DNA from 3 places in the Roseovarius mucosus genome. Region 2 is predicted to be linked to each of the others. Evidence: riboswitches for the same ligand, from Rfam matches in the RefSeq annotation. Region 2 holds a riboswitch; each other region holds the start of a gene.

The links. Region 2 has a riboswitch for thiamine pyrophosphate ahead of ROSMUCSMR3_RS19105 (ABC transporter ATP-binding protein). Riboswitches for the same ligand answer to the same signal wherever they lie in the genome.
Region 1: it holds a riboswitch for thiamine pyrophosphate, as region 2 does, so the genes downstream of both, thiD (bifunctional hydroxymethylpyrimidine kinase/phosphomethylpyrimidine kinase) here and ROSMUCSMR3_RS19105 (ABC transporter ATP-binding protein) in region 2, are expected to answer to the same signal.
Region 3: it holds a riboswitch for thiamine pyrophosphate, as region 2 does, so the genes downstream of both, thiC (phosphomethylpyrimidine synthase ThiC) here and ROSMUCSMR3_RS19105 (ABC transporter ATP-binding protein) in region 2, are expected to answer to the same signal.

What each region holds. Positions count from the first base shown of each region.
Region 1 covers NZ_CP020474.1:1,964,042-1,974,025, reverse strand. The annotation lists gene ROSMUCSMR3_RS09470 (thiazole synthase) at 1-477, opposite strand, end outside; gene thiS (sulfur carrier protein ThiS) at 479-676, opposite strand; gene ROSMUCSMR3_RS09460 (FAD-dependent oxidoreductase) at 660-1,646, opposite strand; gene thiD (bifunctional hydroxymethylpyrimidine kinase/phosphomethylpyrimidine kinase) at 1,643-2,437, opposite strand; TPP riboswitch at 2,484-2,586, opposite strand; gene ROSMUCSMR3_RS09450 (MmgE/PrpD family protein) at 2,716-4,080, shown strand; gene ROSMUCSMR3_RS09445 (site-specific DNA-methyltransferase) at 4,164-5,276, opposite strand; gene ROSMUCSMR3_RS09440 (ribonuclease HII) at 5,373-5,996, opposite strand; gene ROSMUCSMR3_RS09435 (hypothetical protein) at 6,073-6,573, opposite strand; gene ROSMUCSMR3_RS09430 (hypothetical protein) at 6,601-7,002, opposite strand; gene ROSMUCSMR3_RS09425 (hypothetical protein) at 7,196-7,429, shown strand; gene ROSMUCSMR3_RS09420 (winged helix-turn-helix domain-containing protein) at 7,454-8,158, shown strand; gene ROSMUCSMR3_RS09415 (LysR family transcriptional regulator) at 8,165-9,037, opposite strand; gene ROSMUCSMR3_RS09410 (D-cysteine desulfhydrase) at 9,135-9,984, shown strand, end outside.
Region 2 covers NZ_CP020474.1:3,989,993-3,999,976, reverse strand. The annotation lists gene ROSMUCSMR3_RS19140 (phytoene desaturase) at 1-1,018, opposite strand, end outside; gene crtA (spheroidene monooxygenase) at 1,089-1,835, shown strand; gene bchI (magnesium chelatase ATPase subunit I) at 1,832-2,836, shown strand; gene ROSMUCSMR3_RS19125 (magnesium chelatase subunit D) at 2,833-4,491, shown strand; gene bchO (alpha/beta fold hydrolase BchO) at 4,495-5,367, shown strand; gene ROSMUCSMR3_RS19115 (GGDEF domain-containing protein) at 5,474-6,484, opposite strand; gene ROSMUCSMR3_RS19110 (heme NO-binding domain-containing protein) at 6,481-7,083, opposite strand; TPP riboswitch at 7,211-7,310, shown strand; gene ROSMUCSMR3_RS19105 (ABC transporter ATP-binding protein) at 7,356-8,081, shown strand; gene ROSMUCSMR3_RS19100 (TenA family protein) at 8,094-8,750, shown strand; gene ROSMUCSMR3_RS19095 (ABC transporter permease) at 8,747-9,490, shown strand; gene ROSMUCSMR3_RS19090 (Abi family protein) at 9,885-9,984, shown strand, end outside.
Region 3 covers NZ_CP020474.1:3,703,382-3,713,365, reverse strand. The annotation lists gene gatB (Asp-tRNA(Asn)/Glu-tRNA(Gln) amidotransferase subunit GatB) at 1-994, opposite strand, end outside; gene ROSMUCSMR3_RS17770 (pre-peptidase C-terminal domain-containing protein) at 1,140-2,936, shown strand; gene ROSMUCSMR3_RS21710 (nidogen-like domain-containing protein) at 3,052-5,862, shown strand; gene gap (type I glyceraldehyde-3-phosphate dehydrogenase) at 6,105-7,106, shown strand; TPP riboswitch at 7,244-7,375, shown strand; gene thiC (phosphomethylpyrimidine synthase ThiC) at 7,488-9,290, shown strand; gene ROSMUCSMR3_RS21490 (hypothetical protein) at 9,444-9,587, shown strand; gene gap (type I glyceraldehyde-3-phosphate dehydrogenase) at 9,679-9,984, shown strand, end outside.

The DNA.
Region 1 (9,984 bases), 2.0 Mb from region 2:
CCCCGTACCAATCGGGGCGCCCCAAGGCATCAACACCTGGCATCCCGCCTCTACCAGGCGCTCGCAGAGCACAAGGTCTTCGGTGCAATAAGGAAACACCTGAAATCCGTCCTCGGTCAGGATGCGCGCCGCTTCGACCAGACCAAAGGGGTCTGGCTGCAGGGTGTCGGCGTGGCCGATCACCTCAAGCTTGATCCAGCGCGTGTCAAACAGTTCCCGCGCCATCTGAGCCGTTGTTACAGCCTCCCGGACCGAATGGCAGCCGGCGGTATTGGGCAGCACGCGCACATCAAGGTCGCGGATCATATCCCAAAACGCTTGGCCCGCGCGCTCGCCCCCTGCCTCACGCCGCACAGAGACGGTGGCGATGCCCGCGCCAGAGCGTTTGAAGGCATCGGCGAGGATCGCGGGCGAGGGATATTGCGCAGTGCCTAGCATCAGCCGCGAGGTGATCTCGGTCTCGTAGAATACAGGCATGTCAGCCCCCTTGCCGTGGTGCGACGATTTCGATCCGGTCGCCGTCATTCAGTCTCTGTTCTGGTCTCATTGCAGCAGGAACAAAACTTTCGTTCACTGCAGTCGCCACCTTGGCCGCGCCATAACCCAGCTCGATCAGCAACGCATCAAGCGATGGTGCAGCGGTGTCCTGCACAGTGCCGTTAACCGTGATCTTCATGATAAAACTCCGGTGTCTGAGTATCGCCCGAGACCATCTCTGCTGCCATACGCGCCACCGCAGGCGACAAGAGGAAGCCGTGGCGAAAGAGGCCGTTGACATAAACTGTGCCCCCCTTGCGGGAAAGGCGCGGAAGGTTGTCGGGGAAAGCAGGGCGCGCATCAGCGCCAATTTCCAGCACCTCCGCCTCGCCAAAAGCGGGGTGCAGAGCATAGGCAGCCGACAGCAGCTCCATCACGGACCGAGCCGAGGCACGGCCGCGCTCTGTGCTCTCGATCTGTGTCGCACCCAGCATGAATACACCATCGCCCCGTGGCACGATGTAGAGTGGAAACCGCGGGTGCAACAGGCGAATGGGCCTTGTCAGGGTCACATCACGGCTGCGCAGCACCAGCATCTCTCCCTTGACCCCCCGCAGATCGGGCAAACTGTCCTGCGCGGCGAGGCCGCGACAGTCGATCACTGAACCATGAGGCTCTGCCGCATCTTGTTCGAATCGCACGCCTGCGTCCACCAGGCGCTTGTGCAGGTGATGCAGTGCCGCGCGAGGATTGATATGCGCCTCATCAGGAAAGAACAGTGCGCGGTCGTGGCGCTCAACCAAATGCGGCTCTAACATGGCCAATTCTTCGCCTGTTACAAATCGATGCCCCATGGTTCGGCGGGCGAATTGGTCCAGTTCGCGGCGGTCGCGCTGCAAGGTGACAACGAGCGAGCCCCGTCGGATTACCTCAACTCCCTGTGCCGCCCACCAATCGGCGGCCGCTTGACCCAATCGCACCACCGGCTCTTCTGCGGAAAAGCCCTCGCAAAATGGGGCCAGCATGCCGCCCGCCCACCAAGAGCAGGCATGCGCGCCGGGTGATGGTGCGGGATCGCGTAAAATAACGTCAATGCCACGCGCGACAAGGTCGGTTGCCACGCAGAGGCCAACGATGCCCGCGCCCCGGATGGTGACAGGCCCTGTCATGTCCAAACCTCGTGAAAGTGGTGCACCGGGCCATGGCCCTTGCCAATTTCCAGGGCATCTGCGGCGAGAATGGCGCGATGCAACCAGCCATGCGCAGCCTCAACCGCTTTTGGCAAGGTTAGTCCCTTTGCGAGATGTGCCGCAATGGCCGATGATAGCGTGCAGCCAGTGCCGTGGGTGTTGCGCGTGGCGATGCGGGGGGCGTCGAGGCGGTATGTTGCGTCAGCAATCAGCCAATCGGTGCAAGTCTCGCCTTGCGCGTGCCCGCCCTTCATCAAGACGGCCACGGCACCCATGTCCCGCAGAAGCGCGCCCTGCGCCTGCATTTCCGTACTGTCGCGCGCCTCTGACATGCCCAAAAGTGCTGCCGCCTCTGGCAGGTTCGGGGTGAGGAGATCGGCACGTGGCACAAGGTGTTCCACGAGGGCGGCACGCGCAGCGTCCGGCAAAAGGCGCGCGCCGGATTTTGCGACCATCACGGGATCAAGGACGATGGGGCCATGATATTCGGCCAGAGCCCGCGCCACTGTTTCTATGAGACCTGCGTCGCCCAGCATGCCGATCTTGATACAATCGACCCTGATATCGCCTAAAACAGCTAAAATCTGTGCTTCAACAGTCGCGTTAGGGATGGGATGCACATCGGTCACCGCACAGGTGTTTTGGGCTGTCACGGCGGTAATCACGCTCGTTCCATAGACGCCCAGTGCCGAAAACGTCTTGAGATCTGCCTGAATACCCGCGCCGCCGCCGCTGTCGGAGCCCGCGATTGTCAAAGCTGTGGCAATCATCTGCCGTTCCTCTCATCTTGCGGGGAAACGGACGGAGTGCGCACCGGGCGTGCTGAGGTCCGTTCCCTACGCCGGCATCACCCGGATCAGGTTCGATGGGTTGGCTTTGCACCTCTCAGCCCTGAACACGGGCACCCCAACGGATATGCCTGATTGCTAACAGCCGGTTCTGCGCGCTGCAAGAGGAGAATGCGAGACAGGAAATGTCGCAAACAGCCGTCAAACCGGCGTGTAAACACGCCACTTTGGGGCAGTCCCTCTTGCAGAAAGTTGCTCAGATGTCCTGTGTTCTAGACCGCCCTCAATTCGACCGCGTCGCGAAATTCGTGCTCGATCCCGCGCTTGACGTTCCGCAAGAGGTGCTGGAGCGTATTGCCCTCCTGCTGATTGACACGCTCGGCGTCGCTGCGGGGGCTGCGACACTGGAGGTTGGTCAGATTGCACGCGATTTCGCGGTAGAGTTTCATGCGGCGTCTAGTGACAAACACAGCGCAACTTTGCTATTTGACGGGCGAACCTGTGCAGTGCCTGGGGCGGCTTGGGCGCTTGCTACGCAGATCGACAATCTTGATGGGCATGACGGCTACAACCCGACCAAAGGGCATATCGGCTGCGCGTTGGTGCCGGCGCTCTTTGCCTATGCTGGGCAGCATCCACAGTTGACCGGGCGGCAGGCGCTCACTGCGCTTGCGATGGGCTATGAGGTGGCGGCACGGGCCGGTGTGGCGCTTCATGCCACGGTCAGCGATTACCATACCTCGGGCGCTTGGAATGCGCTGGGTGTTGCGGCCCTTGGGGCGCATCTGCGCAGGCAGACCTCGGATGTGTTGCGCGAGGCTCTGGGGATCGCGGAATATCATGGGCCGCGCAGCCAGATGATGCGCGAAATTGCCAATCCTACCATGTTGCATGACGGATCGGGAATGGGGGCGCTTGTAGGAATTTCGTCACTGTTTCTTGCAGAACGCGGCTTTACCGGCGCGCCCGCGATTACGGTAGAGAGAGAAGACGTGGCGCATATTTGGGAAGATTTGGGACAGGATTGGACCATCCTGCGCAACTACATCAAACCCTATCCGATTTGCCGTTGGGCGCATGGCGCGCTGGAAGGGGTGCGTGTGCTGATGGTTGAGCAAGGGCTGCGCGCCGCAGAGATTGAGCGGCTTGAAGTGGCGACATTTGCCCAATCCGCCGCCCTTTTTCCGGGCCTTCCCAAGACGACGAGCGAGGCGCAGTATTCGCTGGGCTTTGCGCTTGCCACGCTGCTGGTGCATGGGCGCATCGGGCCAGAGCACATCACCGGTTCGGGCCTGAATGATCCGGAGGTCGCCGGCCTGCACGCGCGGATCACGGTGCGTGAAGAACCGCGCCATTCTGCCCGCTTTCCCGGCGGGCGCTGGTCTGATGTGACAGCGATCCTGCAGGACGGGCGGCGACTGACCTCAGGCGATGCCAACGCGCGTGGCGGCCCAGAGGCCCCTATGCCCGAAGCGGACGTGCGCGCCAAGCTGGGTGCGATGGCCGGGCATGTGCTGTCGGAGGGGCGCATTGCGGCGCTTTGGGATATAAAACACAGACTGTTGCAGCCAGATATGCTTTTTTCCGAGATGGCTGATCTGGTCACGCCTGCACCGGACCGATGACAAAAAAAGCCCCGCCATGAGGGCGGGGCAAGTCAATGGTGCCCGAGAAAGTCAGGCCTTGGGCACCGGCGGTGTCTAGGTAATCAGTTTGGACGCTCTTCCATTTCCGAGCGAATTTGCTGGCGTAGCACGTCGATGGGCACCACCTTGCCCTCGCGCTTGAAGCACCAATAGGTCCAGCCGTTGCACGAGGGTGCGCCTTCGAGATGCGCACCGATCTGATGGATCGAGCCGTTAACGCCATCGGCCACCAATGTGCCATCGGCACGCACCTTGGCCGCTTTGCCGTTGATCGAGGTCAGAACCTCACCGGGGCGCAACATTCCGCGCTCGATCAACTGACCAAAGGGCACACGGGGCTCTGCCCGTTTGGATGTCGAAACCTGAAGCGCGTCGCGGTCGAATTTACGGATATTCGCAAGCCGCTTTTCCGCAACACCGCGATAGGCCGCCTCACGTTCAATCCCGATGTAATCGCGGCCCAGCATCTTGGCCACGGCACCTGTGGTGCCCGTGCCAAAAAACGGGTCCAGTACGACATCGCCGGGATTGGTCGATCCAACAAGAACGCGGTGCAACAGGCTCTCGGGTTTTTGCGTCGGATGCGCCTTGTCGCCGTTGTCATCCTTGAGCCGCTCATGCCCGGTGCAGAGCGGCAGCACCCAATCCGAGCGCATCTGCACCCCGTCGTTGAGCGATTTCAGCGCCTCGTAATTGAAGGTGTACTTCGCACCCTCGGATTTCGACGCCCAGATCATCGTTTCGTGGGCGTTGGTCAGGCGCTTGCCGCGAAAATTCGGCATCGGGTTGGATTTGCGCCAGATCACATCGTTCAGGATCCAATAGCCCGCATCCTGCAGCGCCGCACCGACCCGAAAGATGTTGTGATAAGAGCCGATGACCCAGATTGCCCCATGAGGTTTGAGCAAGCGGCGCGCCGCCTTGAGCCAGTCTTGGGTGAACTTGTCGTAGGCGGCGAAACTTGCAAATTGGTCCCAAGCATCATCGACCGCATCCACTTGGCTATTGTCGGGTCGATGCAGGTCGCCCTTGAGTTGTAGATTATAAGGCGGATCAGCAAAGATGAGATCAACGCTTGCCTCTGGCAAGCTGTTCATCACCTCGATGCAATCCCCGGCGATAATCGTATTGAGAGGGAGCGCAGGCGCGCCCTTGGCTTTGGTCATTGTCGTCATCTTCTGCCTCTGTCCCGGCGCTTCTGCGCTCTGGTCGTTGGAGACCAAGATGAGTCAAACCCGATTCGCCGTCAAATTCTTTTTTGAATCAGAGGGTTAGTTATTTTCTTGATACAATATGTTGTGCACCGGCTTGAACGAACGTCTATGATGTGGGGTCACACCAAGATTTAGGAGCGCCTCTCTGTGGCTTTTCGACGGGTATCCGGCGTTCCGTTCCCAGCCATAGCCGGGGAACTGTTGCGCTAAATCCCACATGATCTGATCGCGCCTGATTTTCGCCACAATTGAGGCCGCCGCAATCGAAACCGAGACCGCATCGCCGCGCACAATGGCACGGGCGGGCAGGGTCAGGCCACGCGGGATCAGGTTACCGTCAATCAGGACAAGATCGGGCGGAGGATCGAGTGCTGCAATCGCCCTCTCCATCGCCAGATGCGCGGCGCGCAGAATGTTGAGCTGATCAATCTCTGCGACGCTGGCATGGGCCACGCTGACCTCGGCAGAGGCATGGATAGCCTCACAAAGTATGGCACGTCGCGCCGCGCTGAGTTTCTTTGAGTCGTTCAACCCCTCGGGAATATTGCCCGGATCAAGGATCACGGCGGCGGCCGTCACCGGACCAGCCAATGGCCCGCGCCCAACCTCATCCACCCCGGCAATGCGGAGATACCCCTCTGACAGGGCGGCGCGTTCATGGGTGAAATCAGGGCCAAGCATGACCCCACGTCGCATGATCCGAGCGCAAATGCAAAGGGAGGGGCGTGCCCCTCCCTTGCGCGCGCGCGCGATGTTTTCAGTAGAAACCGTATTGGTTCAGACAGTGATCCCGGTAGATCACCTGATGATGCCCGCCCACCCGCACGGCGCAGGCCGACGGCAAGGCAGTGTAAGAGCCGTAGCGCTGGTTCAGGCAGCGGCCAGAGTATCCCGCCCGGTTGCCTGCATAGACCCTGCAAGCCCCCGGCAAATTGACGCGCTGTGCCTTGCCATAACTTTTGCCATAGCCCCCACGACCGTTGTCATAACGGTGATCGTTATAGGCCTTGTCATGCCGACGGTCACGGGTGCTGTAATTGCGACCGTCGTAGTCGCGATACGAGCCATTGTCCCGATAGCCGTCGTTGTTTTTCTGCTTGCTGTTGCTGGCAATCGCCGCGCCCACAATTGCGCCCAAGGCAATCCCCACGGCAAGATTGCGGTTGTCGCTGCGGTCGCGGGCAAGCGCGGGGGTGGCGGTGGCGGTTGTCAGCGCAACGGCACCAATAATAAGGGCTGTGGTAATTTTCCTGAACATTGGATGATCCTTTCACAAGCGAGTGGTCTAGTTGCGATGGTTGTCGCGGTGATAGGGGACATGGTTGCCATAGCCCCGCTGATAGACCGGGCGCCCTTGATGCTGGCGGCCATAGCCGCGCTGCGGTTCGTAAGAGCGGTGCTGGTTGTAGTGGTGGCGGTGATGATTGGGTTTGTAGACCTGTTTGTGGTGCCGTTTCGGGGAGTAATAGTGCTGCTGATAGCCATGACCCCGCGTGGCATAGTCGTTGCGACGATCGCGGTCGCGATTGCGATCATCCGCAAGTGCGGCCCCAACGATGGCCAGCGCCGCAACCCCGGCGATGATGGCCGCGGTTTCGCCGCGGTTCTGGGCTTGGGCTGGGGCTGCGGTAAGGCTGGACACGGTCAGAGCCGCGCCGATGATGAGAGCGATGAACTTGCGGTGCATGGTCATTCCTTTCAGGATGCTGACGGTCGTTTTCTTGCGTCGGTCCGCATGACCGAACGCTGTAATCCGAGGATGGGATCAGCCCGCCCAGACAGGCAATAACGCCCCAATGATATCAGATAACACGCCGTTTTCCGGCCAGTCCGTCGCACAAGTTATTGAATAGCCGCAGGCCTTGGCGCATCTTGGCGGCATGGAACATATAACACGCCCCTTTATCCTTGCCTTTGGCCTGATGCTTGCCGCAACCACGGCACAGGCGGCCTGTCAGGTAGAATACAAGGCCAAGCGCGACAAACCGCTTGAGCTGTATTACGACGTCACCGTCGTAAACGCGCCCTGCGCCTCAGCAGAGGCCGCGCTCCGGGCGCAATTGGCACAGCAAGGTCTGACCTTGCTCAAGGTGCTGTCAAAGAAGGAAACCTAAGGTGATAGGTCAACGGGTGCGCGGATGCGCGGGATAACCACCACCGCCGCTGATGCACGCCGATCCGGCAATCGTGTGGTGATTGCCGGGGTCGGGGCCATCGTGGCAATTCTGACCAGTGCCGCGGTGTTCCTGTTTCTCAGCCTGCCAGATGCCAACGCCTTCAACGCCAAGGTCGAGCGGATCTTTGTTGAGAATGACGCGCTGACCGGTGAAGGCGAAATCAAACTGCTGGAAATCCTTGCCCTTTCAGGTACGGCATTCTCAGAAACACTGGTCAGCTACCGGATGGTGATCTTTGTGCTGTTGGTCTTCGCAACAGCTCTGCTGGTGGCGTCACTGGTTTTTCTGGTGATGCTGATCACCCTCAACCGCCGTATGGCGCAGATCGAGCGCTCGGGGATTCAGGTCAGTTCCCTGCTCATCAGCCGCGATGAAAAGACAGTGTATCTCAACGATATGGGGTTCAAGCTGACTGATGCCGCCATGGAAACGTTGAGTGTACTGGCAGAGGCCCGGATGGATGACGATGTGATGACCGGGGCCGAGATTGAAGCCGTGATTTCGGGGCGCAAACCCGAGGATTGCGAAGAGGCCGCCGGCGCAACGCGCATCAAGCGCCTGCGCGACACGTTGGGCAATCAGTTGGTGAGCGAGCTATTGGTCAAGAATATTGCGCGGCGCGGGTATATGCTGGCCATCGACAAGGCTGTGATCCGGGTGATCTGAGCAGTCTCAGACGCCCAAGGCCGCGACCAGCCGCGACCAGTCATGCGCCCAGCCGTCATCGTTGCGCTCACTCAGCCGGATCATCCAAAGCTCCATGTCTTGCCCCGGCAGCGCCTGATCAAGCGGCACCAAACGCCCTTCGTCCAAATCGCGTTGCACCATGCCTTCAGGCAGCCAGGCCACGCCGATTCCTCGGCGCGCGTATTCATGGGCGGCGAGCGTCAGCGCGGTTTCGGCGCGGCGGCGCAGGATACGGTTTGCGGGGATACGCGGCAGAATCGCGCGCGCCATGATCTGTCCCAGAAACACGTCTGCCGGATAGCCGATAAATGGCAGATCACTGCCCTGCGCCAGACGCGGGGCCGCCACTGGCCTCAGTCGCTCTCGCCCCAACAGGACCTGTTCGAAACTTCGGCTGAGCGTGAGTGGCGCAATCTCGGGCACGGCATAAACGACGGCCAGATCGGCCTCGCCGGAGAGCAGGCGCAACAGACATTCCTCGCGGTTGTCGGATCGCACCCGTACCGGTCGTCCTCCTTGGGCGGTCAGAATGCTGACGATCGCCGGGGAATGGGTGGTGGTAATCGCGTGCTGACAGGCGAGCGTGAGGCCCCGCGTACCGGTGCGCTGTATCAGGCTTTCGCGCAGGTGGCGCAATTGCGTGGCCAACGCCCGCATCTCGCCCGCCTGCGCCTCGATCTCGGGCAAGAGCACAACGGGTTTGCGCCGCCGATCAAAGAGTGGCACGCCAAGCGCGTCCTCAATCGCGCGTAGGCGGCGGGTAAACGCGGATTGGCTCACATGCCGTGTCTCGGCGGCGCGCGCCAATGACCCAGCATCAGCAACTGCCAGAATATCGTCCAGCCACTCTAGCCGCATATTGCATTCCTTGCATTATATACGACAATAATAGCATTGGACGCGCGTATTGTCCCGCTTTAGCCTGCAAAAAACGCATGTTAAATGGAGGACACCCATGCATCTTGCCCGCTATCCCCGTCGTTTTCTCGCCCATCTGCCGACTCCGCTGGAACGGCTGGACCGTTTGACCAAGGAATTGAACGGTCCTGAAATCTGGATCAAGCGGGATGATTGCACCGGCCTTAGCACCGGCGGCAACAAGACCCGCAAGCTGGAATTCCTGATGGCAGAGGCAGAATTGCAGGGCGCGGATATGGTGATGACCCAAGGGGCCACGCAATCCAACCATGCGCGTCAAACGGCGGCCTTTGCCGCCAAACTGGGAATGGATTGCCACCTGCTGCTTGAGGATCGCACGGGTTCGAACAACGCCAATTACAACAATGGCGGCAACGTTCTGTTGGATCACATGCACGGGGCGACCACGGAAAAGCGCCCCGGTGGCGGCGACATGAATGCCGAGATGGAAAAGGTCGCGGACAAGTTCCGTGCCGATGGGCGCAATGTCTATACCATTCCCGGTGGTGGCTCGAACCCGACAGGCGCGCTTGGCTATGTTAACTGCGCCTTTGAGATGCTGGCGCAGTTCAATGATCGGGCGCTCAAGGTGGATCACATTGTTCATGCTACCGGCAGTGCTGGCACGCAGGCGGGGCTGATCACCGGTCTCAAGGCGATGAACGCGCAAATTCCGCTCTTGGGCATTGGCGTCCGCGCGCCCAAGGCCAAGCAAGAAGAGAACGTCTATAACCTCGCCTGCGCGACCGCTGAAAAGCTGGGCTGCGCCGGAGTGGTCAAGCGTGAGGATGTGGTTGCCAATACCGATTATGTTGGCGAAGGCTATGGCATTCCCACGGAATCCGGCATCGAAGCCATTCACATGTTTGCCGAATTGGAGGCAATCC
Region 2 (9,984 bases):
CATCGGGCCACATCTCCCGCGTGCCTGTCGTGCCGAAATACCAGACGAACAGGCTCATCGACCAGCGCGACCGCTTCAGTCGCGCCGTGGTCCAGCGCCGCTTTTTGTGATTGCGCAAAAGATGATCATAGGTATGGCCCGCATCGGCGTTAGAGATCACGATATCGGCGCTGATCACTTCGCCGCCGCTTAGCCGCACCCCCGTGGCCCGGCCCTCTTTGATAACGATTTCATCAACCTCGGCCCCCTGCCGGATGACCCCGCCCTGTCCCTCGATCACGCCTACCATGGCGCGGGCGATCGCATCGACGCCACCGATGGCATAATGCACGCCAAACGCCGCTTCGAGATGGCTCACAAGCGCATACATCGACGTTACGTTGAACGGATCACCGCCGATGAACAGCGGATGAAACGACAGCGCCATACGCAGGCGTTCGTCTTTCATCCGCCCCGCCGCATGGGCATAGACTGACCGATCCGCCCGCAACCAGGCGAACTTTGGCAGGACCTTGATCAGATCTCCCAGCCGGTGCATTGACCTGCGCCCCAGATCCTCGAACCCGAACCAATACCGCGCCTCGCTATCCTTGACGAAGCGGTCATAGCCCGCCAGATCACCCGGCGAGAGGCGAGAGACCTCGGCGCGCATGGCATCGCGGTCCTGCCGCGCGGTAAAGGTGCTGCCATCCGGCCAGCGAATTTCATAGAACGGATCAAGGGCGCGCAGATCGACATCTGTGTCAAAATCCCTCCCACAGGCGGCCCAGAGTTCGCGAAAGAGTTGCGGCACGGTCACGATGGTCGGCCCAAGATCAAACCTGTGCCCGTCCTTGGTGATACTAGAGCCGCGCCCCCCGGGGCTATCCAGACGATCCAGAACCGTGACCCGGTATCCCTTGGCCCCAAGCCGCATGGCCGAGGCCAGACCGCCCAACCCTGCCCCAATGACCAGCGCATGCGGGGCATCGGCGCGTGTGGCCTGTTCAATCAGGCGCGGATCGACTCTTGTCAACATAGGTTTAGACTACAGGTGTCTAGTTTAATTGACAATCCTTTCTCGCACCTCTTTTCTTGGGGTCAAAACCATGTCAAACTTGCCTTACAGTCCCTCAAGGAGCGGTGCCATTCAAACCGTCAGCCTCAGCTTCTTTCGCTTTTCCCGCGGCATTGACCGGCTCTGGGCGCTGACGATGATGGGCGCTGCGCGCTTCATGCTGCCGGGCGTGCCGGGTATCGGCTTTTGGAAATTGCTGGGATCGGGCACGGGCGAGGGGTTCACCCCCATTCCCAACACCGGTGTCTATGCGATTCTCGCGGTCTGGCCCGATGCCGCCACAGCCCGTGCGCAGACCAAGGGCGCAGGCGTCTTTCGCCGCTATCTCGCGCGCGCCAGCGAAAGCTGGACGCTCTTTCTCTCCCCCACTTCGGTGCGCGGGCAATGGGCCGGTGATACGCCGTTCGAGATCACCACACCCGTAGAGAAAGGCCCCCTTGCCGCGCTGACACGCGCCTCTGTGCGCCCGCGCAAGGCCTTGAAATTCTGGCGGCGCGTGCCCGATATCAGCGCCGTGATCGGTGCCGACCCCAACGTCGCCTTCAAGATCGGCGTAGGAGAGGTGCCTCTCCTGCATCAGGTGACATTCTCGATCTGGCCCGACAGCCAAAGCATGGCAGACTTCGCCCGCCGCGATGGCCCACATGCCCGCGCCATCGCCGCCGTGCGCGACGGCGATTGGTTTCGCGAAGAGCTTTACGCCCGGTTTCGCGTGATTGGCGAACGGGGTACATGGGGCGGGACGAGCCCACTCGAGCATATCAAGGAAGAACAATGACCGCAGCCTTTCCGTTTTCCGCCATCGTCGGTCAGGACGACATGAAACGCGCCATGATCCTTACGGCGATCGAGCCGGGGCTTGGCGGCGTGCTGGTCTTTGGTGACCGGGGCACCGGCAAATCCACGGCTGTGCGCGCTCTGGCCGCGCTCTTGCCGCCCATCCGCATGATTGACGGCAGCCCGATCAACGCCGAACGCCCCGAGGATACGCCCGACTGGTCCACCGCCCCCTTGGGCGAGATAGTCGAGCGGCCTACCCCAGTGGTCGATTTGCCCTTGGGCGTGACCGAGGATCGGGTGACCGGCGCGCTCGATATCGAGCGGGCGCTGACCTTGGGTGAAAAGGCGTTTCAACCCGGTCTTTTGGCCCGCGCCAATCGCGGCTATCTCTATATAGACGAGGTGAACCTGCTTGAGGATCACATCGTCGACCTGCTGCTCGACGTGGCCCAATCCGGCGAAAACGTGGTGGAGCGTGAGGGTCTCTCGATCCGCCATGCGGCGCGTTTTGTGCTGGTGGGCTCTGGCAATCCCGAAGAGGGCGAGTTGCGCCCACAGCTTCTGGATCGTTTCGGTCTCTCGGTCGAGGTGCGCTCGCCCCAGAACATCGAGGAGCGCATCGAGGTCATTCGCCGCCGCGACGCCTATGAACGCGACACCGAGGCCTTCATGGTGACATGGCAGGCCGAGGATGCCTTGATCCGCGACCGGATTCTGGCGGCGCGCAGCGCGCTGCGAACCGTTCAATCCCCCGACGAGGTCTTGCGCGACTGCGCGACGCTCTGCATCGCCATCGGCGCGGATGGGCTGCGCGGCGAGCTGACACTGTTGCGCGCCGCGCGTGCGCTTGCGGCCTATGAGGGCGATGCCGCTGTGACCCGCGCACATCTGACCCAGGTCGCGCCGCTCGCGCTCAGCCACCGGCTACGCCGCGATCCATTGGACGAGGCGGGCAGCGCCACACGCATTGCCCGCGCCATGGCCGAGGTCTGGGGATGACGCCCAGCCCCGCATGGGCGCGCGCCCTGCGGGCGCTCACCCTTTTGGCGATTGATCCTGAGGGGTTGCGCGGGCTGACGCTGCGCGCCCGTGCCGGTCCGGTGCGGCAGGCGTTCGATACGGCGCTCGCGCGTTTGCCCGGCCCTGCCCGGCGCATCCACCCCGATCTTAGCGATACGCAGCTTTTTGGCGGCGCGGATATCGCCGCCACGCTCGCCGCCGGTCACCTGATCCACAGCGCTGGACTGGCCGATAGCCCGGCGCGCCTGATCCTGACCATGGCCGAACGCACACCGCCCGCCCTTGCCGCCCGGCTGGCACAACTTCTGGATCAAAGCCCGCTTCATACGCTCGTTCTGTTTGACGAGGGGATCGACGCCGAGGAAACCGCCCCGCAAACCCTCTGCGAACGGCTGGCGCTGCATGTGACACTCGACGACATCCGCCATGACGCGGCCCCTGCCCTCATGCCCGCCGCCGCTGATCTGGCAGAGGCCCGCGCGCGGCTTGGCGGCGTTACCCACACACCCGAGGATATCGCCACGCTCACCGCGCTGGCCGCCAGTTTCGGCATCGACAGCCTGCGCGCGCCTTGGCTTGCCCTGCGCGCCGCCCGCGCGCTGGCCGCATCAGAGGCCCATCCACAGGTCACGCAGGATGATCTGCGCGAGGCGGCAGAGCTCGTCTATCCCGCGCGCGCCACGCAACTGCCGCAAGATCCCGAACCAGAACAACCCGACACACCGCCCGAACCCGAAGATCAAAGCCAAAGCGAAACACCCGACATCCCAGATGACTTGCTCATCGCTGCGGTGGCAGCCCTTTTGCCCCCCGCGCTGCTGGATCAACTGGCCCAACGCGGTGCCACGCGGCGTGCGGCAGGCTCGGGTGCCGGTGCCCGGCGCAAGGCGCATCAACGCGGTCGGCCCCTACCTGCACGGCAAGGTGCACCGGATGGGCGCGGGCGCATTGATCTCATTGCGACGCTGCGCGCCGCAGCCCCGTGGCAGCCGCTGCGCCGCCGCGCCCGCCCCGATGCACCGGGCGTGATCATCCATGCCGCTGACATCCACCTCAAACGCTATGAGGATCGCGCCGACCGATTGGTGATCTTCGCGGTCGATGCCTCTGGCTCTTCGGCGCTGGCACGGCTGGCCGAGGCCAAGGGCGCGGTTGAGCTCTTGCTGGCCGAGGCCTATTCCCGGCGCGACCAAGTGGCGCTGATCGCGTTTCGCGGCATGGGCGCCGACCTCATTCTGCCGCCCACCCGCGCGCTGGTGCAGGCCAAGCGGCGTCTGGGCAGCTTGCCCGGGGGTGGCGGCACCCCGCTTGCGGCGGCTCTTGGCGCGGCGCTCACCCTTGCCCGCCAGTCCGAGGCGCATGGGCTAAGCCCAACGCTTGCCCTGCTGACGGATGCCCGCGCCAACATTACGCTCGACGGGCGCGGTGACCGCGCCGAGGCGGCCAAAGACACCAGCACGATGGCGCGGCTCTGGCGCGCGCAGGGCCTGCCCGCCATCGTGATTGACATTTCCGCCCGTCCGGGGCCAGAGCCCGCCCATCTCGCGGCGGAAATGAACGCCCGCCACCTGCCCTTGCCGCGCGCGGATGCCCGGCGAATTTCGACGGCTGTCACCTCAGCCCTCGGGGTCTAGGCGATGGACTGGCAGCGCGATCTGGCGACTTGGCCGCTCAACGCCCAGTCGCGCCGCATTCACCATCCCCCCCACCAATGGCATCTGCAGGAAATGGGCAACGGTCCTCTTGCCCTTTTGCTGCACGGGGCGGGGGCCTCGACCCATAGTTGGCGCGATCTGATGCCGCTTTTGGCGCTAAGCCACCGGGTCATTGCGCTGGATCTTCCCGGTCAGGGGTTCTCGCGCGCGGGAGACCGGCGGCGGCTGGGCCTGCCCGGCATGGCCGGGGATATCGCGGCGCTTTGCCAGTCGGAGGGGTGGCACCCCGATCTGATCCTCGGCCATTCCGCAGGCGGGGCCATCGCGCTGGAACTCGCCACGCGGCTGAGGACGCCCACAGACCAGCCGCCCGATATTGCCTGCGTCAACGCGGCCCTTGGCCCGTTCGAGGGCGTGGCGGGCTGGCTCTTTCCGGTTCTCGCCAAGGTTCTGGCACTCAATCCGCTGACGCCCACGCTCTTTACCCTTGGCACCGACAAACTCACCCGCGCCCGCCGCCTGATCGAGAGCACCGGATCGCGCCTCACGCCCGAGGGGCTGATGCTCTATGCGCGGCTGATCGGGGACCGTGCGCATGTCGATGGCACCTTGCAAATGATGGCCCAATGGGATGTCGCCCCGCTTCTGACCCGGCTGGGCGCGATCCCCAATCGCTGCCTCTTGATCACGGGCACCAGCGATCTGGCCGTCCCGCCAGAAACCTCCGCGCGCGCCGCCGCGCAGATGCCACGGGCGCGCACGCTGTCTTTGGATGGCCTTGGCCATGTGGCCCAAGAAGAGGATGCCGCGCGCGTTCTGGCCGCAATCCTTGATCCGGGCAACTGGCCCGACTGATGCGCTTCGGGTTTACGGTGAAACACCGAAACGGTGTGGCTGTTTGATTTGGCGCGATGTCCTACAGGGAAAGCCTGTCAACTTTCTCTGAAACTGCGTTAAGCGCTCAGGCGATGCCATGCGCCGGGGCCGCGCGTGGCAATGGGCTTTCGTGAAACCGCGCACAGCCGCGACCCCGCCCCTTGGCAGCATAGAGCGCCAGATCGGCATCGGCCATCATCCGCACGGGTTCGGGGCTGTCATAGGCACAGCTAAGCGTGATGCCGATACTGCCGGAAATCCGACAGTGCTGCGCGCGATAGGGAACCGGCTTTTCCAGCCGGGCAATCATCCGATCTGCCAAATCGCCCACGGGTGCCCGCTCTGTCATGCCAAGCAGCAGGATCACGAATTCATCGCCCCCCACACGGGCAATCAAATCATCGCTGCGCACCTCGTCGCGCAGGCGCCGCGCCACCTCTTGCAGCACATGATCGCCCGCCGCATGGCCCAATGTGTCATTCACCTGTTTGAAAAAATCGAGATCGAGATGCAGCAGCGCGAAATCCTGCTCACTCTGCATCAACCGATCCAGCACATGGTCAAGGGCGCGGCGGTTCCGCAGCCCCGTCAACATATCCGTAAACGCCTGCTCTTCCGCGGCAATGCGTGCGCCCTGCAAGCGCAGGTTCAGCTTGCGCGAGGCGTCCATCGCGGCGGATTTTGCCTCGATCAAATAGAGCATCTCGGTCGTCAGATCCGTCGCCGCAAAGTCAGCGCCGGTCAGGTCAAAGTCGCGCACCGCCTCGACCACGGAAATCCCGAACGAGAGATTCACCACCGCCCCGCCCCCCGGTAATGGCAAAAGCACGCCCTTGAGCGCCGTATGGGGGGCCGCGCGCAGCCGCAGCCGAAGCCGCGCCCCGGCGGAGGCCAGAAGATCCGCCATATTCCCCGCCTGATGCGGGCGGCGCAGTTCGATCAGATCCAGAAACCGCATGCCCTGCAGCGCGCGCGCACCAAAGAGCTTGGCAAAGGTTGGCCCCGCCTGCACCAGATGGCCCTCGGCATCCAGAACCGCATGCATCGGGCAAAGCCCCGCAAGCAGCGGCAAAAGCCCCCTATCCTGAACAGTCATGCCGCGCTTTCCCCAAGCCCCAGAGCAAAGGCCCGCCCATGCGCGAACCCCTCATCCAACAAACGCACCTCAATGATTTCATAGTCCGCGCCATCCCCCTGATGCTCGACCAGCGCAAGCGCGCCATAGTCATCCGCCATGGCGCGCAAAAGCCCGACCACCACCGGGCCAAGCCGCAGATCATGCCCCTTGGGCAGCCCCACATGCAGAGCATAAACCCCCGCCCCCCGGTCTTGTAATTCCAGCGCAGGCAGCCCCAGATCGGCGACTGCAAGGCGCGCGCGCTCTGGCAGATCATCAAGAGAATGCAGAAACTCCACATAATCCACCCCCCCAAAGCGCAACAGACGGCGCAGCGCCTCGGTCGCGGGGTGCGAGACCAGATAGGTACCGATATCCTCAAGCAGATCGTCACGCCTGCGCGCCAATCGCGCGCCAACCGCGATCAACACCTGTTCGGTGATGCGCGCCTCGTAGACCATCATCGCTTCAAACTCGGTAAAACCCAGGTCCAACCGTTGAATCGTGCCGATCCAGACATCGCGCCCATAGGTATCCCTGACAAATCGCTCAATCGCGCGGTTGACCAGCCCGTGCATGACACCCTCCTCTCAGATGCCTGCATCCTGACAGCCAAGGGTTAAAGCCCCCTGAACATCTAAAATCCTCAGTATATTGCAGCCCCTATCGCGCCCTTGTCATCTCAGAGCGCTGCGGCTACATCTGAGGCATCCGTTGGGGTGCCCCTTGGGGCTGAGAGGTCTTGCACCAACCCATCGAACCTGATCCGGCTCGCACCGGCGGAGGGAACGGAAACCGCGCAGCGGCGCGCCATCCCCCTGCCCGCGAGCCCTGTTTGAAGAGGCCGCGCATGTCCGCCCCGCCCAGTCTGACCCTTGATGGCCACGCCCGGATTGGCGCTGTACCGGTATTTGGCCCACTGCGGCTGACCTTGTCCGCCGGGCGCATCACTTGCCTGCTCGGCCCTTCGGGCGTGGGCAAAACCACGGTGCTGCGCCTGATCGCCGGGGTGGATGAGGTGACAGAGTTTACTGGCACGATCACAGCCTCTGATGGCGGGCCACTGTCAGGGCGCATGGCGCTGATGGCACAGGGCGACATGCTGATGCCGTGGCTCGATGTGCTGGGCAATGTAACGCTTGGGGCGCGGCTGCGCGGGATGTCGCGCGACGTGGCGCGCGCGCGCGAGATGCTGGCGCGGGTCGGTCTGGCCGACCATGCAGACAAGCGGCCTCATGCGCTCTCGGGGGGGCAGAAACAGCGCGTGGCACTGGCCCGCACGTTGATGGAGGACCGCCCCATCGTTTTGCTGGACGAGCCGTTTTCGGCGCTCGATGCCCGCACCCGCGCGCAGATGCAGGATCTTTCGGCCACCCATCTGGCAGGACGCACAGTCCTGATGGTCACACATGACCCGGCTGAGGCCGCGCGCATGGGCCATGCCATCCACATCCTTACCGAAACCGGGCTAGAGGATGTGACCCCGCCCGCAGCCCCGGTGCCACGCGCCGTGGATGACCCCGAAACTCTCGCGGCGCAGGGCCGTCTTTTGGCCCGCCTGCGCGCCCCCGCCTGACAGGAGAAAAAGATGCACCCCACCGAACACCTCAAATCCCTTGTGGCCACCGATTGGCAGGCCGCCACCCGGCACCCCTTCACCGATCAGCTTGCGGCGGGCACGTTGCCCAAGGCCCGCATGCTCGCCTATCTGCAACAGGATTACCTTTTTATCGAGGATTTCGTGCGGCTTCTGGCCTCTGCCATCGCCCATGCGCCCAGCCTGCCCGATGCGATCCCGGCGGCACAGTTTCTCGGGCTGATCTCGGGGCCAGAGAATACCTATTTCCTGCGCGCAATCGCGGCGCTTGGCGGAACAACTGAGCCGCCTGTAACGCCCCATCCGATCACAGCCGAATTTCAGGCACTGATGCGCGCGGCGGCAAAATCAGGCAGCTATGCGCAGATGATTGCGGTCCTCAGCGTGGCCGAATGGACCTATCTGGATTGGGCCAGCCCGCACGCGAACCGCGCCGCAGACCTGCCGTTCTGGTTCGGGGAATGGATCACCCTGCACAGCGGGCCGGGGTTCGAGGGGGTTGTGACCTATCTGCGCGGTCAGCTTGATCAGGTCTGGCCCAGCCTCACCCCCGAGGATCAAGCCGCCGCGCAATCCGCCTTTGTTACGGCAACACGTCTCGAACGCGCCTTCTTTGACGCGGCCCTTGCCGGATACCCCGCCGCATGAGCCGCCTTGTCACCATCGCAAGTTCGACAGCCCTTGCACTCGTGCTTTGGCAGGCGCTGGTGACGCTCGCGGCGCTGCCGCCCTTCATTCTGCCCGGGCCGGGCCGCGTGGCGGAAACCCTCTGGGCCAGCCGCGCGCTGATTGCCCATCATGCCACCATAACGGCGGCAGAGGTGTTGATCGGTCTGGCCCTGGGCGCAATCTTGGGCGGTCTTTCGGCGATTGGTCTGGCCTCTTCGCCCATGGCGCGCCGGCTCATCCGCCCGATCATGGTATTCTCCCAAGCGATCCCGGTCTTTGCCCTCGCGCCCATCCTCACGCTCTGGTTGGGCTATGGCCTCTGGTCCAAGGTCGCGATGGCGCTCCTCATCATCTATTTCCCGGTCACATCGGCCTTTTTTGACGCGCTGATGCGCACGCCGCCGCAGTGGCTCGACCTCGCGCGCGTCATGGGGGCGAACCGCGCGCGGCTCATGTGGCATATCCGCGTGCCCGCCGCCCTGCCGGGCTTTGCCTCGGGTCTGCGCCTCGCGGCCGTCTATGCCCCCATCGGGGCGATCATCGGCGAATGGGTGGGGGCCTCCAAAGGGCTGGGCTATCTCATGCTGCTGGCCAATGGCCGCGCCAAGATCGACCTCATGTTCGCGGCCCTCATCGTGCTGGCAGTGCTGACGCTCCTCCTGCACGCCGGGGTGGACCGTGGGTGTCGAAAGTGGCTGGATGGCAAGGCGGTGGGGTGAGGAGAAGCGTTTCGCGCGGTATCGCGGCCTAACGTTGGATTCCGCTTTGTGTCCAAACTGCATGATGCTAAGCTTTGCGCGAATGGCCGGATTTCAGGAATGGGCCCAAACCTGCCAAAATCAAGTTGAGTTTCGCCGAGGGCTTGTGGACAAGATTCTGCAAAGATTTCGAAAGTCGAACCGTAATTATCAAGAACGACCGTTTTTGGCCATACAAGTCAGCCGTCGTCCTGAGGCTTTGCAAATACGGCGTTGGTATAGGTATGATAAGCTTAAAAAGCTTAAGGCCACCCTTTGGGCGGCCCAGCTAGAGCGTCGGGGGTCCGTCACGAACAAGCGCGCTGCCGACCGTATCCCGACGTTTCAATGCTGAGTTTAGTGAGAAGCACAGTAAATGTCAAGATTTCTGTCAGCGGCTGACATGCAGGTAATACAAAACTTGCTCTCAGCTGAAAGGCTAGCGACCTTCCAGGGGCTAACGAAGTCAGGGGCTC
Region 3 (9,984 bases), 290 kb from region 2:
CCTTCTTGGCGTCCGGCAGTTCCGGCAGGTTGGCCGCAATCTCATCCACCCAAGCCTGCTCGATCTCCAGCGGCAAGAGGTCGGGATCGGGGAAATAGCGGTAATCATGCGCCTCTTCCTTGGAGCGCATGGACCGGGTCTCGTTCTTGTCCGGATCATAGAGCCGGGTTTCCTGCACCACCGTGCCGCCCGCCTCGACAATCGCGATCTGGCGGCGCGCCTCATATTCGATGGCCGCTTGGATAAAGCGCATGGAGTTCATATTCTTGATCTCGCAGCGCGTGCCCAGATGGCTGAAATCCTGCGTCTCCATGTATTTCTCATACTGGCCGGGGCGGCAGATCGATACGTTCACATCCGCCCGCAGATTGCCATTCTGCATATTGCCATCGCAGGTGCCCAAATAGCGCAGGATCTGGCGCAGCTTGGTGACATAGGCGGCGGCCTCTTCCGGCCCGCGAATATCCGGGCGGCTCACGATTTCCATCAGGCAGACGCCGGTGCGGTTCAGGTCAACAAAGGACATCGCCGGGTCCATATCGTGAATCGACTTGCCCGCGTCCTGCTCCATATGGATGCGCTCGATCCGCACCAGACGCGCCACGCCGGGGGCCATATCAACCAAAATTTCGCCCTCGCCCACCAACGGATGATAGAGCTGGCTGATCTGATAGCCCTGCGGCAGATCGGGGTAGAAATAGTTCTTGCGGTCAAAGGCCGACCAAAGGTTGATCTTGGCCTTAAGGCCCAGCCCCGTGCGCACCGCCTGTTCGACACAGAATTCGTTGATCACCGGCAACATGCCCGGCATCGCCGCATCGACAAAGGCGACATTGGAATTGGGCTCCGCCCCGAATTGCGTGGACGCCCCGGAAAACAGCTTGGATTTCGAGGCGACCTGCGCATGCACCTCCATCCCGATCACCAGTTCCCAATCATGCTTGGCCCCCGCAATGACGCGAGGTTTCGGCGTTTCATAGGCGAGATCGAGCATGGCACTGCCTCCGGCTGACATATCAGAGGCGTTCTAGGACAGGCGCACGAAGGGGGCAACAGGGAAAGAGGGGCATAGACCTCCACCAAGAATCGTGAAAACACTAAAGGGCCGACCGCCATTTCCAAGACAAGGACATGATATTATGGATAATTTTACCGCAAATGCGCAGACAACTGGGTTTTTGGAAATCGGTGGCTCCGTCAGTGGCAGCGTCGCGGACGGTCGGGACTGGATCGCGGTAAACCTTGAGGCAGACACTGCCTATCGGTTCGAAATCGACATGGGATTGCCTTTTGTCCAAATCCTGTCACCCGATGAGATAACGCTTATGAACAACACCGGCGACCCAGAGCTGCGGTCCGACCAAGACAACGTTTTTGTTTTCTCACCGCAGCAATCCGGGCGGCATTTCATCTCCATCGGCGCAACATTCGGCACCATGGGCGGCGACTTGGACAACTACGTCATCCGGGCCAACGTGTTTCAAGACGACGTCCCCGGCGATGTGACCACGCACGCGACGCTGGCCCCCAACACCTCGGTCCAGGCGCAGATGGATTTCGGCAACGACTATGACTGGTTCGCAGTGGAATTGACCGCGGGTGAGGCCGCGAGCTTCGAACTGGACGGCATCACGCTCTCCGATCTGTCGGTGCGGGATGCCAATGGAGAAAGCCTCGCAAGCTCGGACGCACGAGCGTCAAACAAGTATGTGACCTACATTCCAGACGAGTCCGGCACATTCTATGTCAGCGCGCGATATGCAGTGGGATACGACAGATATGCCAACTTTTTTCCCAACCCCTATTCCGTCACATGGGTAGACGCGATTCTCCCTTTGACCGAAGTCGGCACCCTTGGGAATGACACGCTCTTGGGAAATCGTGACGATGATTTTCTCAACGGTCTTGCCGGTGATGATCGTCTCGCGGGGGACGAAGGAAACGATACGCTTTTGGGCGGCGATGGCAACGACAGGCTCTTTGGTCAGGAGGGCGGTGATGAGATATTCGGCGAGAGCGGGGATGACCGCCTGAACGGCAGTCTCGGCCACGACACCCTCAACGGCGGTGAAGGTCACGACTCCCTCAGCGCCGGATTGGGGGATGACTCCCTCACCGGCGATGCTGGAAATGACAATATTGGTGGCGGGCTGGGCAATGACACGATTGACGCAGGCGATGGCGACGACACCGTTGGCGGTGGCTCAGGAAACGACCTGATCACGGGCGGTCTCGGGGATGATTTTTTGTCCGGTGGCTGGGACCGTGATACCTTGGACGGTGGCGACGGCCATGACACGCTCACGGGTGCCAGCGGCGCGGATTACCTCTCGGGGGGCGCGGGCGATGACATAGTTGCCGGTGCGTCCGGCAATGACCGCATCACGGGCGACGCGGGCAATGATCGCCTGTCCGGCAGCGCGGGCGATGACCGGATTGATGGGGGCGACGGGGCCGACCAGATTGGCGGTGGCACAGGCCGAGATACGATCATCGGCGGCGCAGGTGACGACCAAGTCGGCGGCGGCAAGGGCGACGACAGCATCCAAGGCGGGAGCGGCAATGACGACCTCTCGGGTGGCAGCGGTGCGGACACGATTGAGGGCGGCGATGGCAATGACACGGTCAACGGCGCACGTGGCGACGACGTACTCAGCGGCGGCGCGGGTGCAGATCACTTCGAATTCACCGTCGCTAAAGAGGGAGAAACCGATAGTGTTCTCGATTTCGAAGATGGCGTCGACCTTATCGTCATTCGGTTCATGGCCATGGATACACCAGAGCCACCCACAGCCCCCTCATCAGCAGCGCACTTCGAAACGCTGGGCATCGTCGACACTGCCAGCGGCGTAGAAATTTCCTTCAACGGACAGACTGTGATCGTCCAAGACATCACCGCCGCGCAACTCACCGTGGAGGATTTCACGTTCCTCTAAAGGTCTCCCCCTCCCCCCAAATTCATGCATGCGAAACTCCGAATATAAAGCACTTCACAGAATCGTGAACATAGTGTTTGAATAAGGCGCATTTGGAAAACTGGGGAGTTTTACCATGGAAGGTCTTGTAATTCCGGGAACACCGGAGGCTGACGATCTTGTCGGCACCGCCGATAACGATACGATCACTGCGAATGCTGGGGATGACACGCTAACAGGTGGCGCGGGGAACGATCTGCTGGATGGGGGCGCGGGGTTCGATACGGCCGTCTTCGCGGGCAATGCCGCCGATTACAGCACCGGCGTGAATGAAAGTGCACAGCGCACGATCACCCATACCGCAACCGGCGACACCGACATTCTAGTCAATATCCAGCGCCTGCAATTCGACAACATCAGCACCGATGTGCTGCTCAACCCAGACAACACCAGCCCCGGCCTGATCCGGGGTCTGGGCGGCGATGCCGGGTTCGGCGAGGATTTTCTGGCCCGCAACGATGACGGCTCAACCGTACAGATCGACATCACCCCGATCTTCGAGAACGGGCTGAATTTCTTTGGCACCGTTTACCAAGGTCTCTGGATCAACAACAACGGCTCGGTGACCTTCACCGGACCGCGCGGCACCTTCACGCCCGACGTGATCACAGGCGTCAGCAACAACCCCAACATCACGCCGTTCTTTGCGGATGTCGACACCCGCGGCGGCGAAGTTGCCCCAACCCCGGGCGGAAACTCGCAAGGCAGCAACCTTGTGCATTGGGATTTCAACACGCTGGGCGACCAACTTATCGTCACATGGGACGATGTCGGCTACTTTAGCTCGCGCACCGACCTGCTCAACGCCTTCCAACTTATCCTCACGGATCGTGGCAATGGCGATTTCGACATTCAGTTCCGCTATGAAGAGGTGAACTGGACAACCGGCAACGCCAGCGGCGGCACCAACGGCCTTGGCGGCACGGTTGCGCGCGCGGGCTATACATCGGGCACCGGCGTCGAAGGCACGTTCTTTGAGCTGCCGCAATCCGGCAATCAGGATGAAATCCTCAGCCTGGATGTGATCCCCGGCAATACCGGACTGATCGGCATCTGGAACTTTGCCGTGCGCAACGGCGGCGTGGTCGACTCTATCGTCCCGCTTCTGCCGCCGGTCGGCGCGGGCGGTTGGGTTGCGGGTGACCCGCATCTCGCGACACTCGACGGCGTCGGCTATGATTTCCAGGCGGCGGGCGAATTCGTGCTGCTGCGTGGCACCGACAGCGATTTCGAGCTTCAGGCGCGCATGGTGCCAGTGGGCGATAACGTCAGCGTCAATCAGGCCATCGCCACCAATCTCGGCGGCACGGCAGTGATGATCGACGCCAATGACACGACCCCGCTGCATATCGGCGGCGTGGCCACCGAGATTGAGGATTTCGGCTCTGTCGCGGTTGGCAATGACCGTATTTTCCGTGAAGGCGATACCTATATCATCGTCTATGCGGGCGCAGATAACGTGGTCGGCAATGGCGACAGCCAGGTGCGCGTGATCGTGCGCGATGGGCGGGTCGATATCGACGTGCGCCTCAACGAAGAGCTGCTGGGGCGTCTCGAAGGTCTGCTGGGCGATGGCGACGGCGACGCCAGCAATGATGTCGCGCGCGCCGATGGCACCGTGCTGGCCCGTCCCTTTGCCTTTGCCGATCTCTACGGTCAATACCGCGAGGATTGGCGCGTCGCCTCTGAGGCGGACAGCCTCTTTACCTATGACGCGGGCGAAAGCCTTGATGGGTTTTACTTGCCCGAATTCCCCGGCGAGATTGTCAGCCTCGACACGCTCGACCCGGCGGTGCGGGACGCCGCGATTGCTGCGGCGCTCGATGCGGGCCTGATCCAAGGCACGCCCAATTTCGAAAACGCCGTGCTCGACTTTGCCCTGACAGGCGATAGCTCGTTCTTCGACTCTGCCGCCGAGGTGCCTGCCTCAGTGACCGAAACCGTCACCACCGCTGATCCGGTCTCGCTCAACCTCGAAGGCACCGAAGGCAATGACACCCTGCTCGGGGCCACGCTTGACGACACGCTCAGCGGTCTGGGTGGCGATGACCGGCTCGAGGGGCGCGGCGGGAATGACCAGCTCAGCGGCGGCGAGGGCAATGACACCCTCGACGGCGGTGCTGGCGATGACCGGATTTCGTCCTCTGATGGCAATGATCTGGCCATTGGCGGGGCGGGCAACGACAATATCGGCGGCGGTCTGGGGGATGACACCCTGGACGGTGGCGATGGTGACGACATTCTGGGCGGCGGCTTTGGCGCGGATTCCGTGACCGGCGGGGCTGGCAATGACGTGGTCGCAGGCGGCGCGGGCGATGACACGCTCTCGGGCGGCGATGGCAACGACAGCATGTCGGGCAGCTTTGGCAATGACCTCATCGACGGCGGCGAGGGCGCGGATGATATCGGCGGCGGCACCGGACAGGACACCATTGATGCCGGTGCGGGCAATGACAGCGTCGGCGGCGGTGAAGGCGACGACAGCATCCTTGGCGGCGAGGGCAATGACTTCCTCGCAGGCGGCGGGCGCAACGACACCATCGATGGCGGCGCGGGCAATGACACGATCAATGCAGGTGCTGGCAACGATGTGATCACCGGCGGAACCGGGGCTGATCAGTTTGTCTTTTCGTCCTTCTTCGATGGCGAGGCGGATGTGATCACCGATTTCGAGGACGGTTTGGATAGTTTCTTCATCCGCCGTTTCGATCCCGATACTGGCGTTGAAAACATCAACAACGGCGGCAACGGTCTGGCGGGTTTCGTCACGGCGATGAACATCGTCGACGTGGCGGGCGGCGCGCAGATGACGGTGAATGGCAACACCATCCTCGTCGAAGGCGTCACCGCCGCGCAACTGACGGTGGATGATTTCACGTTCCTTTAGTTCGGACTGGCAGATCAAAGACAGGGGCGCTCTCGGGCGCCCCTATGTCTTGGCGGCAAATATGCGCCTTCCGATCGCCCAAACCTGCCATCCTGCGTTAGCGCAATCACCAGCAAAGCCACGCCAACCCCCGCAAGGTTACCGCTAACATCCTGTATTCCAACTGGAAAACGACTTTTACCGCTTTCCGGCGTCCTCTGCCCCGTCTATACGGACGCCAATTCAGCTATCAGGAGTCGCCCATGACCATCACCGTAGGAATCAACGGTTTCGGCCGTATCGGTCGCGCCACGCTTGCCCATATCTCGGAAAGCCTGCGCAACGATATCAAGGTGGTCAAGGTGAACGCAACCGGGCCGATTGAGACCGCAGCGCATCTGATGCGCTATGACAGCGTGCATGGCCGCTTTGCCCATCCGATCACCGTCGAGGGCCAGACGATGGACCTCGGTCGCGGCCCGATCCAGATGTTCTCGACCTATGACATGAACGAGTTGGATTGGGACGGGGTTGATGTGGTGCTCGAATGCACCGGCAATTTCAATGATGGTGCCAAGGCCCGCACCCATCTTGAGCGCGGCGCGCGCAAGGTGCTGATTTCGGCCCCGGCCAAGAACGTGGATCGCACCGTGGTCTACGGCGTCAACCATGACGCGCTCTTGGCCTCTGAGCGGATGATCTCGAACGGCTCTTGTACCACCAATTGCCTCGCGCCGCTGGCCAAGGTGCTGAATGATACGATCGGGATCGAGAGCGGCATCATGACCACGATCCACGCCTATACCGGTGACCAGCCGACGCTGGACCGACGCCACAATGACCTCTACCGCGCCCGCGCCGCCGCGATGTCGATGATCCCCACCTCGACCGGGGCCGCCAAAGCGCTTGGTGAGGTGCTGCCGGAACTCGCGGGCAAACTCGACGGCTCTGCCATCCGCGTGCCCACGCCCAATGTCTCGGCGGTGGACCTGACCTTTGTCGCCAAGCGCGACGTGACCAAGGCCGATGTCAACGCCGTGGTGGCCGAGGCCGCCGCTGGCGCGATGAAGGGCGTTCTGGGCTATGATCCCGAACCCAAGGTCAGCATCGACTTCAACCACACCGAGGAAAGCTCGATCTTCGCCCCTGATCAGACCAAAGTGATCGGCAACCGTCTGGTGCGGGTGCTGGCATGGTATGACAACGAATGGGGCTTTTCCTGCCGCATGGCCGATGTCGCCGTTGCCATGGGCCGGTTGCAGTAAACAAGCCCTCACTTTTTGTGCAGCGCCGGGCCGCGATACGCGCAGCCCGGCGCTTTGCCATTGGAACCCGCCAATCTGCCTCTGAGCTCGCAAGCCCGAAACTTCGGGTTGCGCGGCCCTGTCTTACCGCATACGCTTTTCCTACGCAGGGGAGTCCCAACTGAGGGACTGAGAGGCGGCTGGCAATCATCTTTGCAGATATTGCAGTGTCGCGACCCTTTGAACCTGACCCAGTTGATACTGGCGTAGGAAGCTAGGGCTCGCGATCATGCCACGTTCCGGCAGATCCCATGGCCTGAACCGGGGCGTATATGCTGCCCTCCTGCCTCCCTGCCACGCTCATCTGGTCTCTTTGTAGAAACTGACTCGAGGAGCACCAAAATGAACGTCCCCACCCAGAACATCACCCCGAGCGTGACCACGGGCCCTCTGCCCGCCTCTAGAAAAATCTATGTGACCGGCCAGCACTATCCCGAAATCGCAGTGCCCATGCGCGAAATCTCGACCCATCCCACCGCAGGCGAGGCACCGCTGGCCGTCTATGATAGCTCTGGTCCCTATACCGATCCGGACCGCACCACCGATATTCGCCAAGGCTTGCCGCCGCTTCGCCGCTCGTGGATCATGGCACGCGGGACTGTGGAGGATTACGAGGGCCGCCACGTCAAGCCCGAGGATAACGGCTTTGTCACCGGCGATAGACTGGTGCCGGAGTTTCCGGTTCAGCACCGGCCACTGCGCGCCAAGCCGGGGGCGGCCCCCACCCAACTGGCCTATGCCCGCGCAGGCCTTATCACGCCCGAGATGGAATTCGTGGCCATCCGCGAAAACCAGCTGCGGGAATTGACACCCTGTCACCGCGACGGCAACGACTGGGGCGCGAATATTCCCGACTACGTGACCCCCGAATTCGTCCGGCAAGAGATTGCGGCAGGCCGCGCCATCATCCCCGCAAATATCAACCACCCGGAACTGGAGCCGATGATCATCGGCCGCAATTTTCTGGTCAAGATCAATGCCAACATGGGCACCTCCGCCGTCACCTCTTCGATGGAAGAAGAGGTCGAGAAACTGGTCTGGGCGATCCGCTGGGGGGCGGATACGGTGATGGATCTCTCGACGGGCCGCAACATCCACAACACGCGCGAATGGATCATCCGCAACAGCCCCGTGCCCATCGGCACCGTGCCGATCTATCAGGCGCTGGAAAAGGTGAATGGCATTGCCGAAGACCTGACATGGGAGGTGTTCCGTGACACGCTGATCGAACAGGCCGAACAGGGCGTGGACTATTTCACCATCCATGCGGGCGTGCGCCTGCACATGGTGCCAATGACGGTAAATCGGGTAACAGGCATCGTCAGCCGAGGCGGTTCGATCATGGCCAAGTGGTGCCTGCATCACCACCGCGAGTCCTTTCTTTATGAGCATTTCGAAGACATCTGCGACATCTGTCGCCAATATGACGTGAGCTTTTCATTGGGCGATGGGCTGCGCCCCGGTTCAATAGCCGATGCCAATGACGCCGCTCAATTCGCCGAGTTGGAGACGCTGGGCGAACTCACGAAAATCGCATGGCGCAAGGATTGCCAGGTGATGATCGAGGGGCCGGGCCATGTCGCCATGCACAAGATCAAAGAGAATATGGAGAAGCAGCTTGAATGCTGCCACGAGGCCCCGTTCTACACCCTTGGGCCACTCACCACCGATATCGCGCCGGGCTATGACCATATCACCAGTGGCATCGGGGCGGCGATGATCGGTTGGTTCGGCTGTGCGATGCTGTGCTATGTCACCCCCAAGGAACATCTGGGCCTGCCCGACCGCGACGATGTGAAAACCGGCGTCATCACCTACAAAATCGCCGCCCATGCCGCCGACCTTGCCAAGGGCCTGCCGGGGGCGCAGCGGCGTGACGATGCGCTCAGCCGCGCGCGCTTTGAATTCCGCTGGGAGGATCAATTCAACCTCTCGCTCGACCCGGAAACCGCCCGCGACTTCCACGATCAGACCTTGCCCAAAGAGGCGCATAAGGTGGCGCATTTCTGCTCGATGTGCGGGCCGAAATTCTGCTCAATGAAGATCAGCCACGACATCCGCGCCGAGGCCCAGAAAGAGGGTATGGCGGCGATGGCCGAAAAGTTCCGCGAAGCCGGCGATATCTACCTGCCCCTTGACGAGTGATCAGACCTGATCGCACGCCCCCGGTGCCCGGCGCCGGGGGCCGTTTTGCGCCTCCGGCCCTATGGCCAGCCCCCTCCCGGCCCTTGATCCGGCTTGCATGGCGGCAGCCTCTGTTGCATACCCTGCGGGACGCAGACGGCAAAGGCGCGCGGCATGACCAACACAATCGCGATTGGCCTTGGGGGGATCGTCCTGGTGGCGCTCGGTGCCGATGTCATATTGAACGATGGCCAATCCACCCTGTTCCTCGGGCGCAAGCTGATTGATCTGATCGAATATGTCGCCTTTTGGCGATAACGCAACTGACACTCCTCCGCATTGACTCGTTTCGAAATTCGTTTATGTTCGCCGTCAATTGTTAGCGCTAACATAACTCTCGGAGGATGCCATGCCCCTGAAACTTGCCATAAACGGATTTGGTCGTATCGGACGCAACGTGCTGCGCGCTTTGCTCGACTCGGATCGCCAAGACATCGAAGTCGTGGCCATCAACGATCTGGCCCCGGTCGAAACAAACGCCCATCTGCTCGAATTCGACAGCGTGCATGGCCGCTTTCGGGGTCAGATCACCACCACCGCCGACACGATTGACGCAGGCCGCGGGCCGATGCGCGTGACCGCCCTGCGCGACCCAGAAGCGCTGCCATGGGGTGATGTCGATATCGTGCTGGAATGCACCGGCATCTTTACAGAC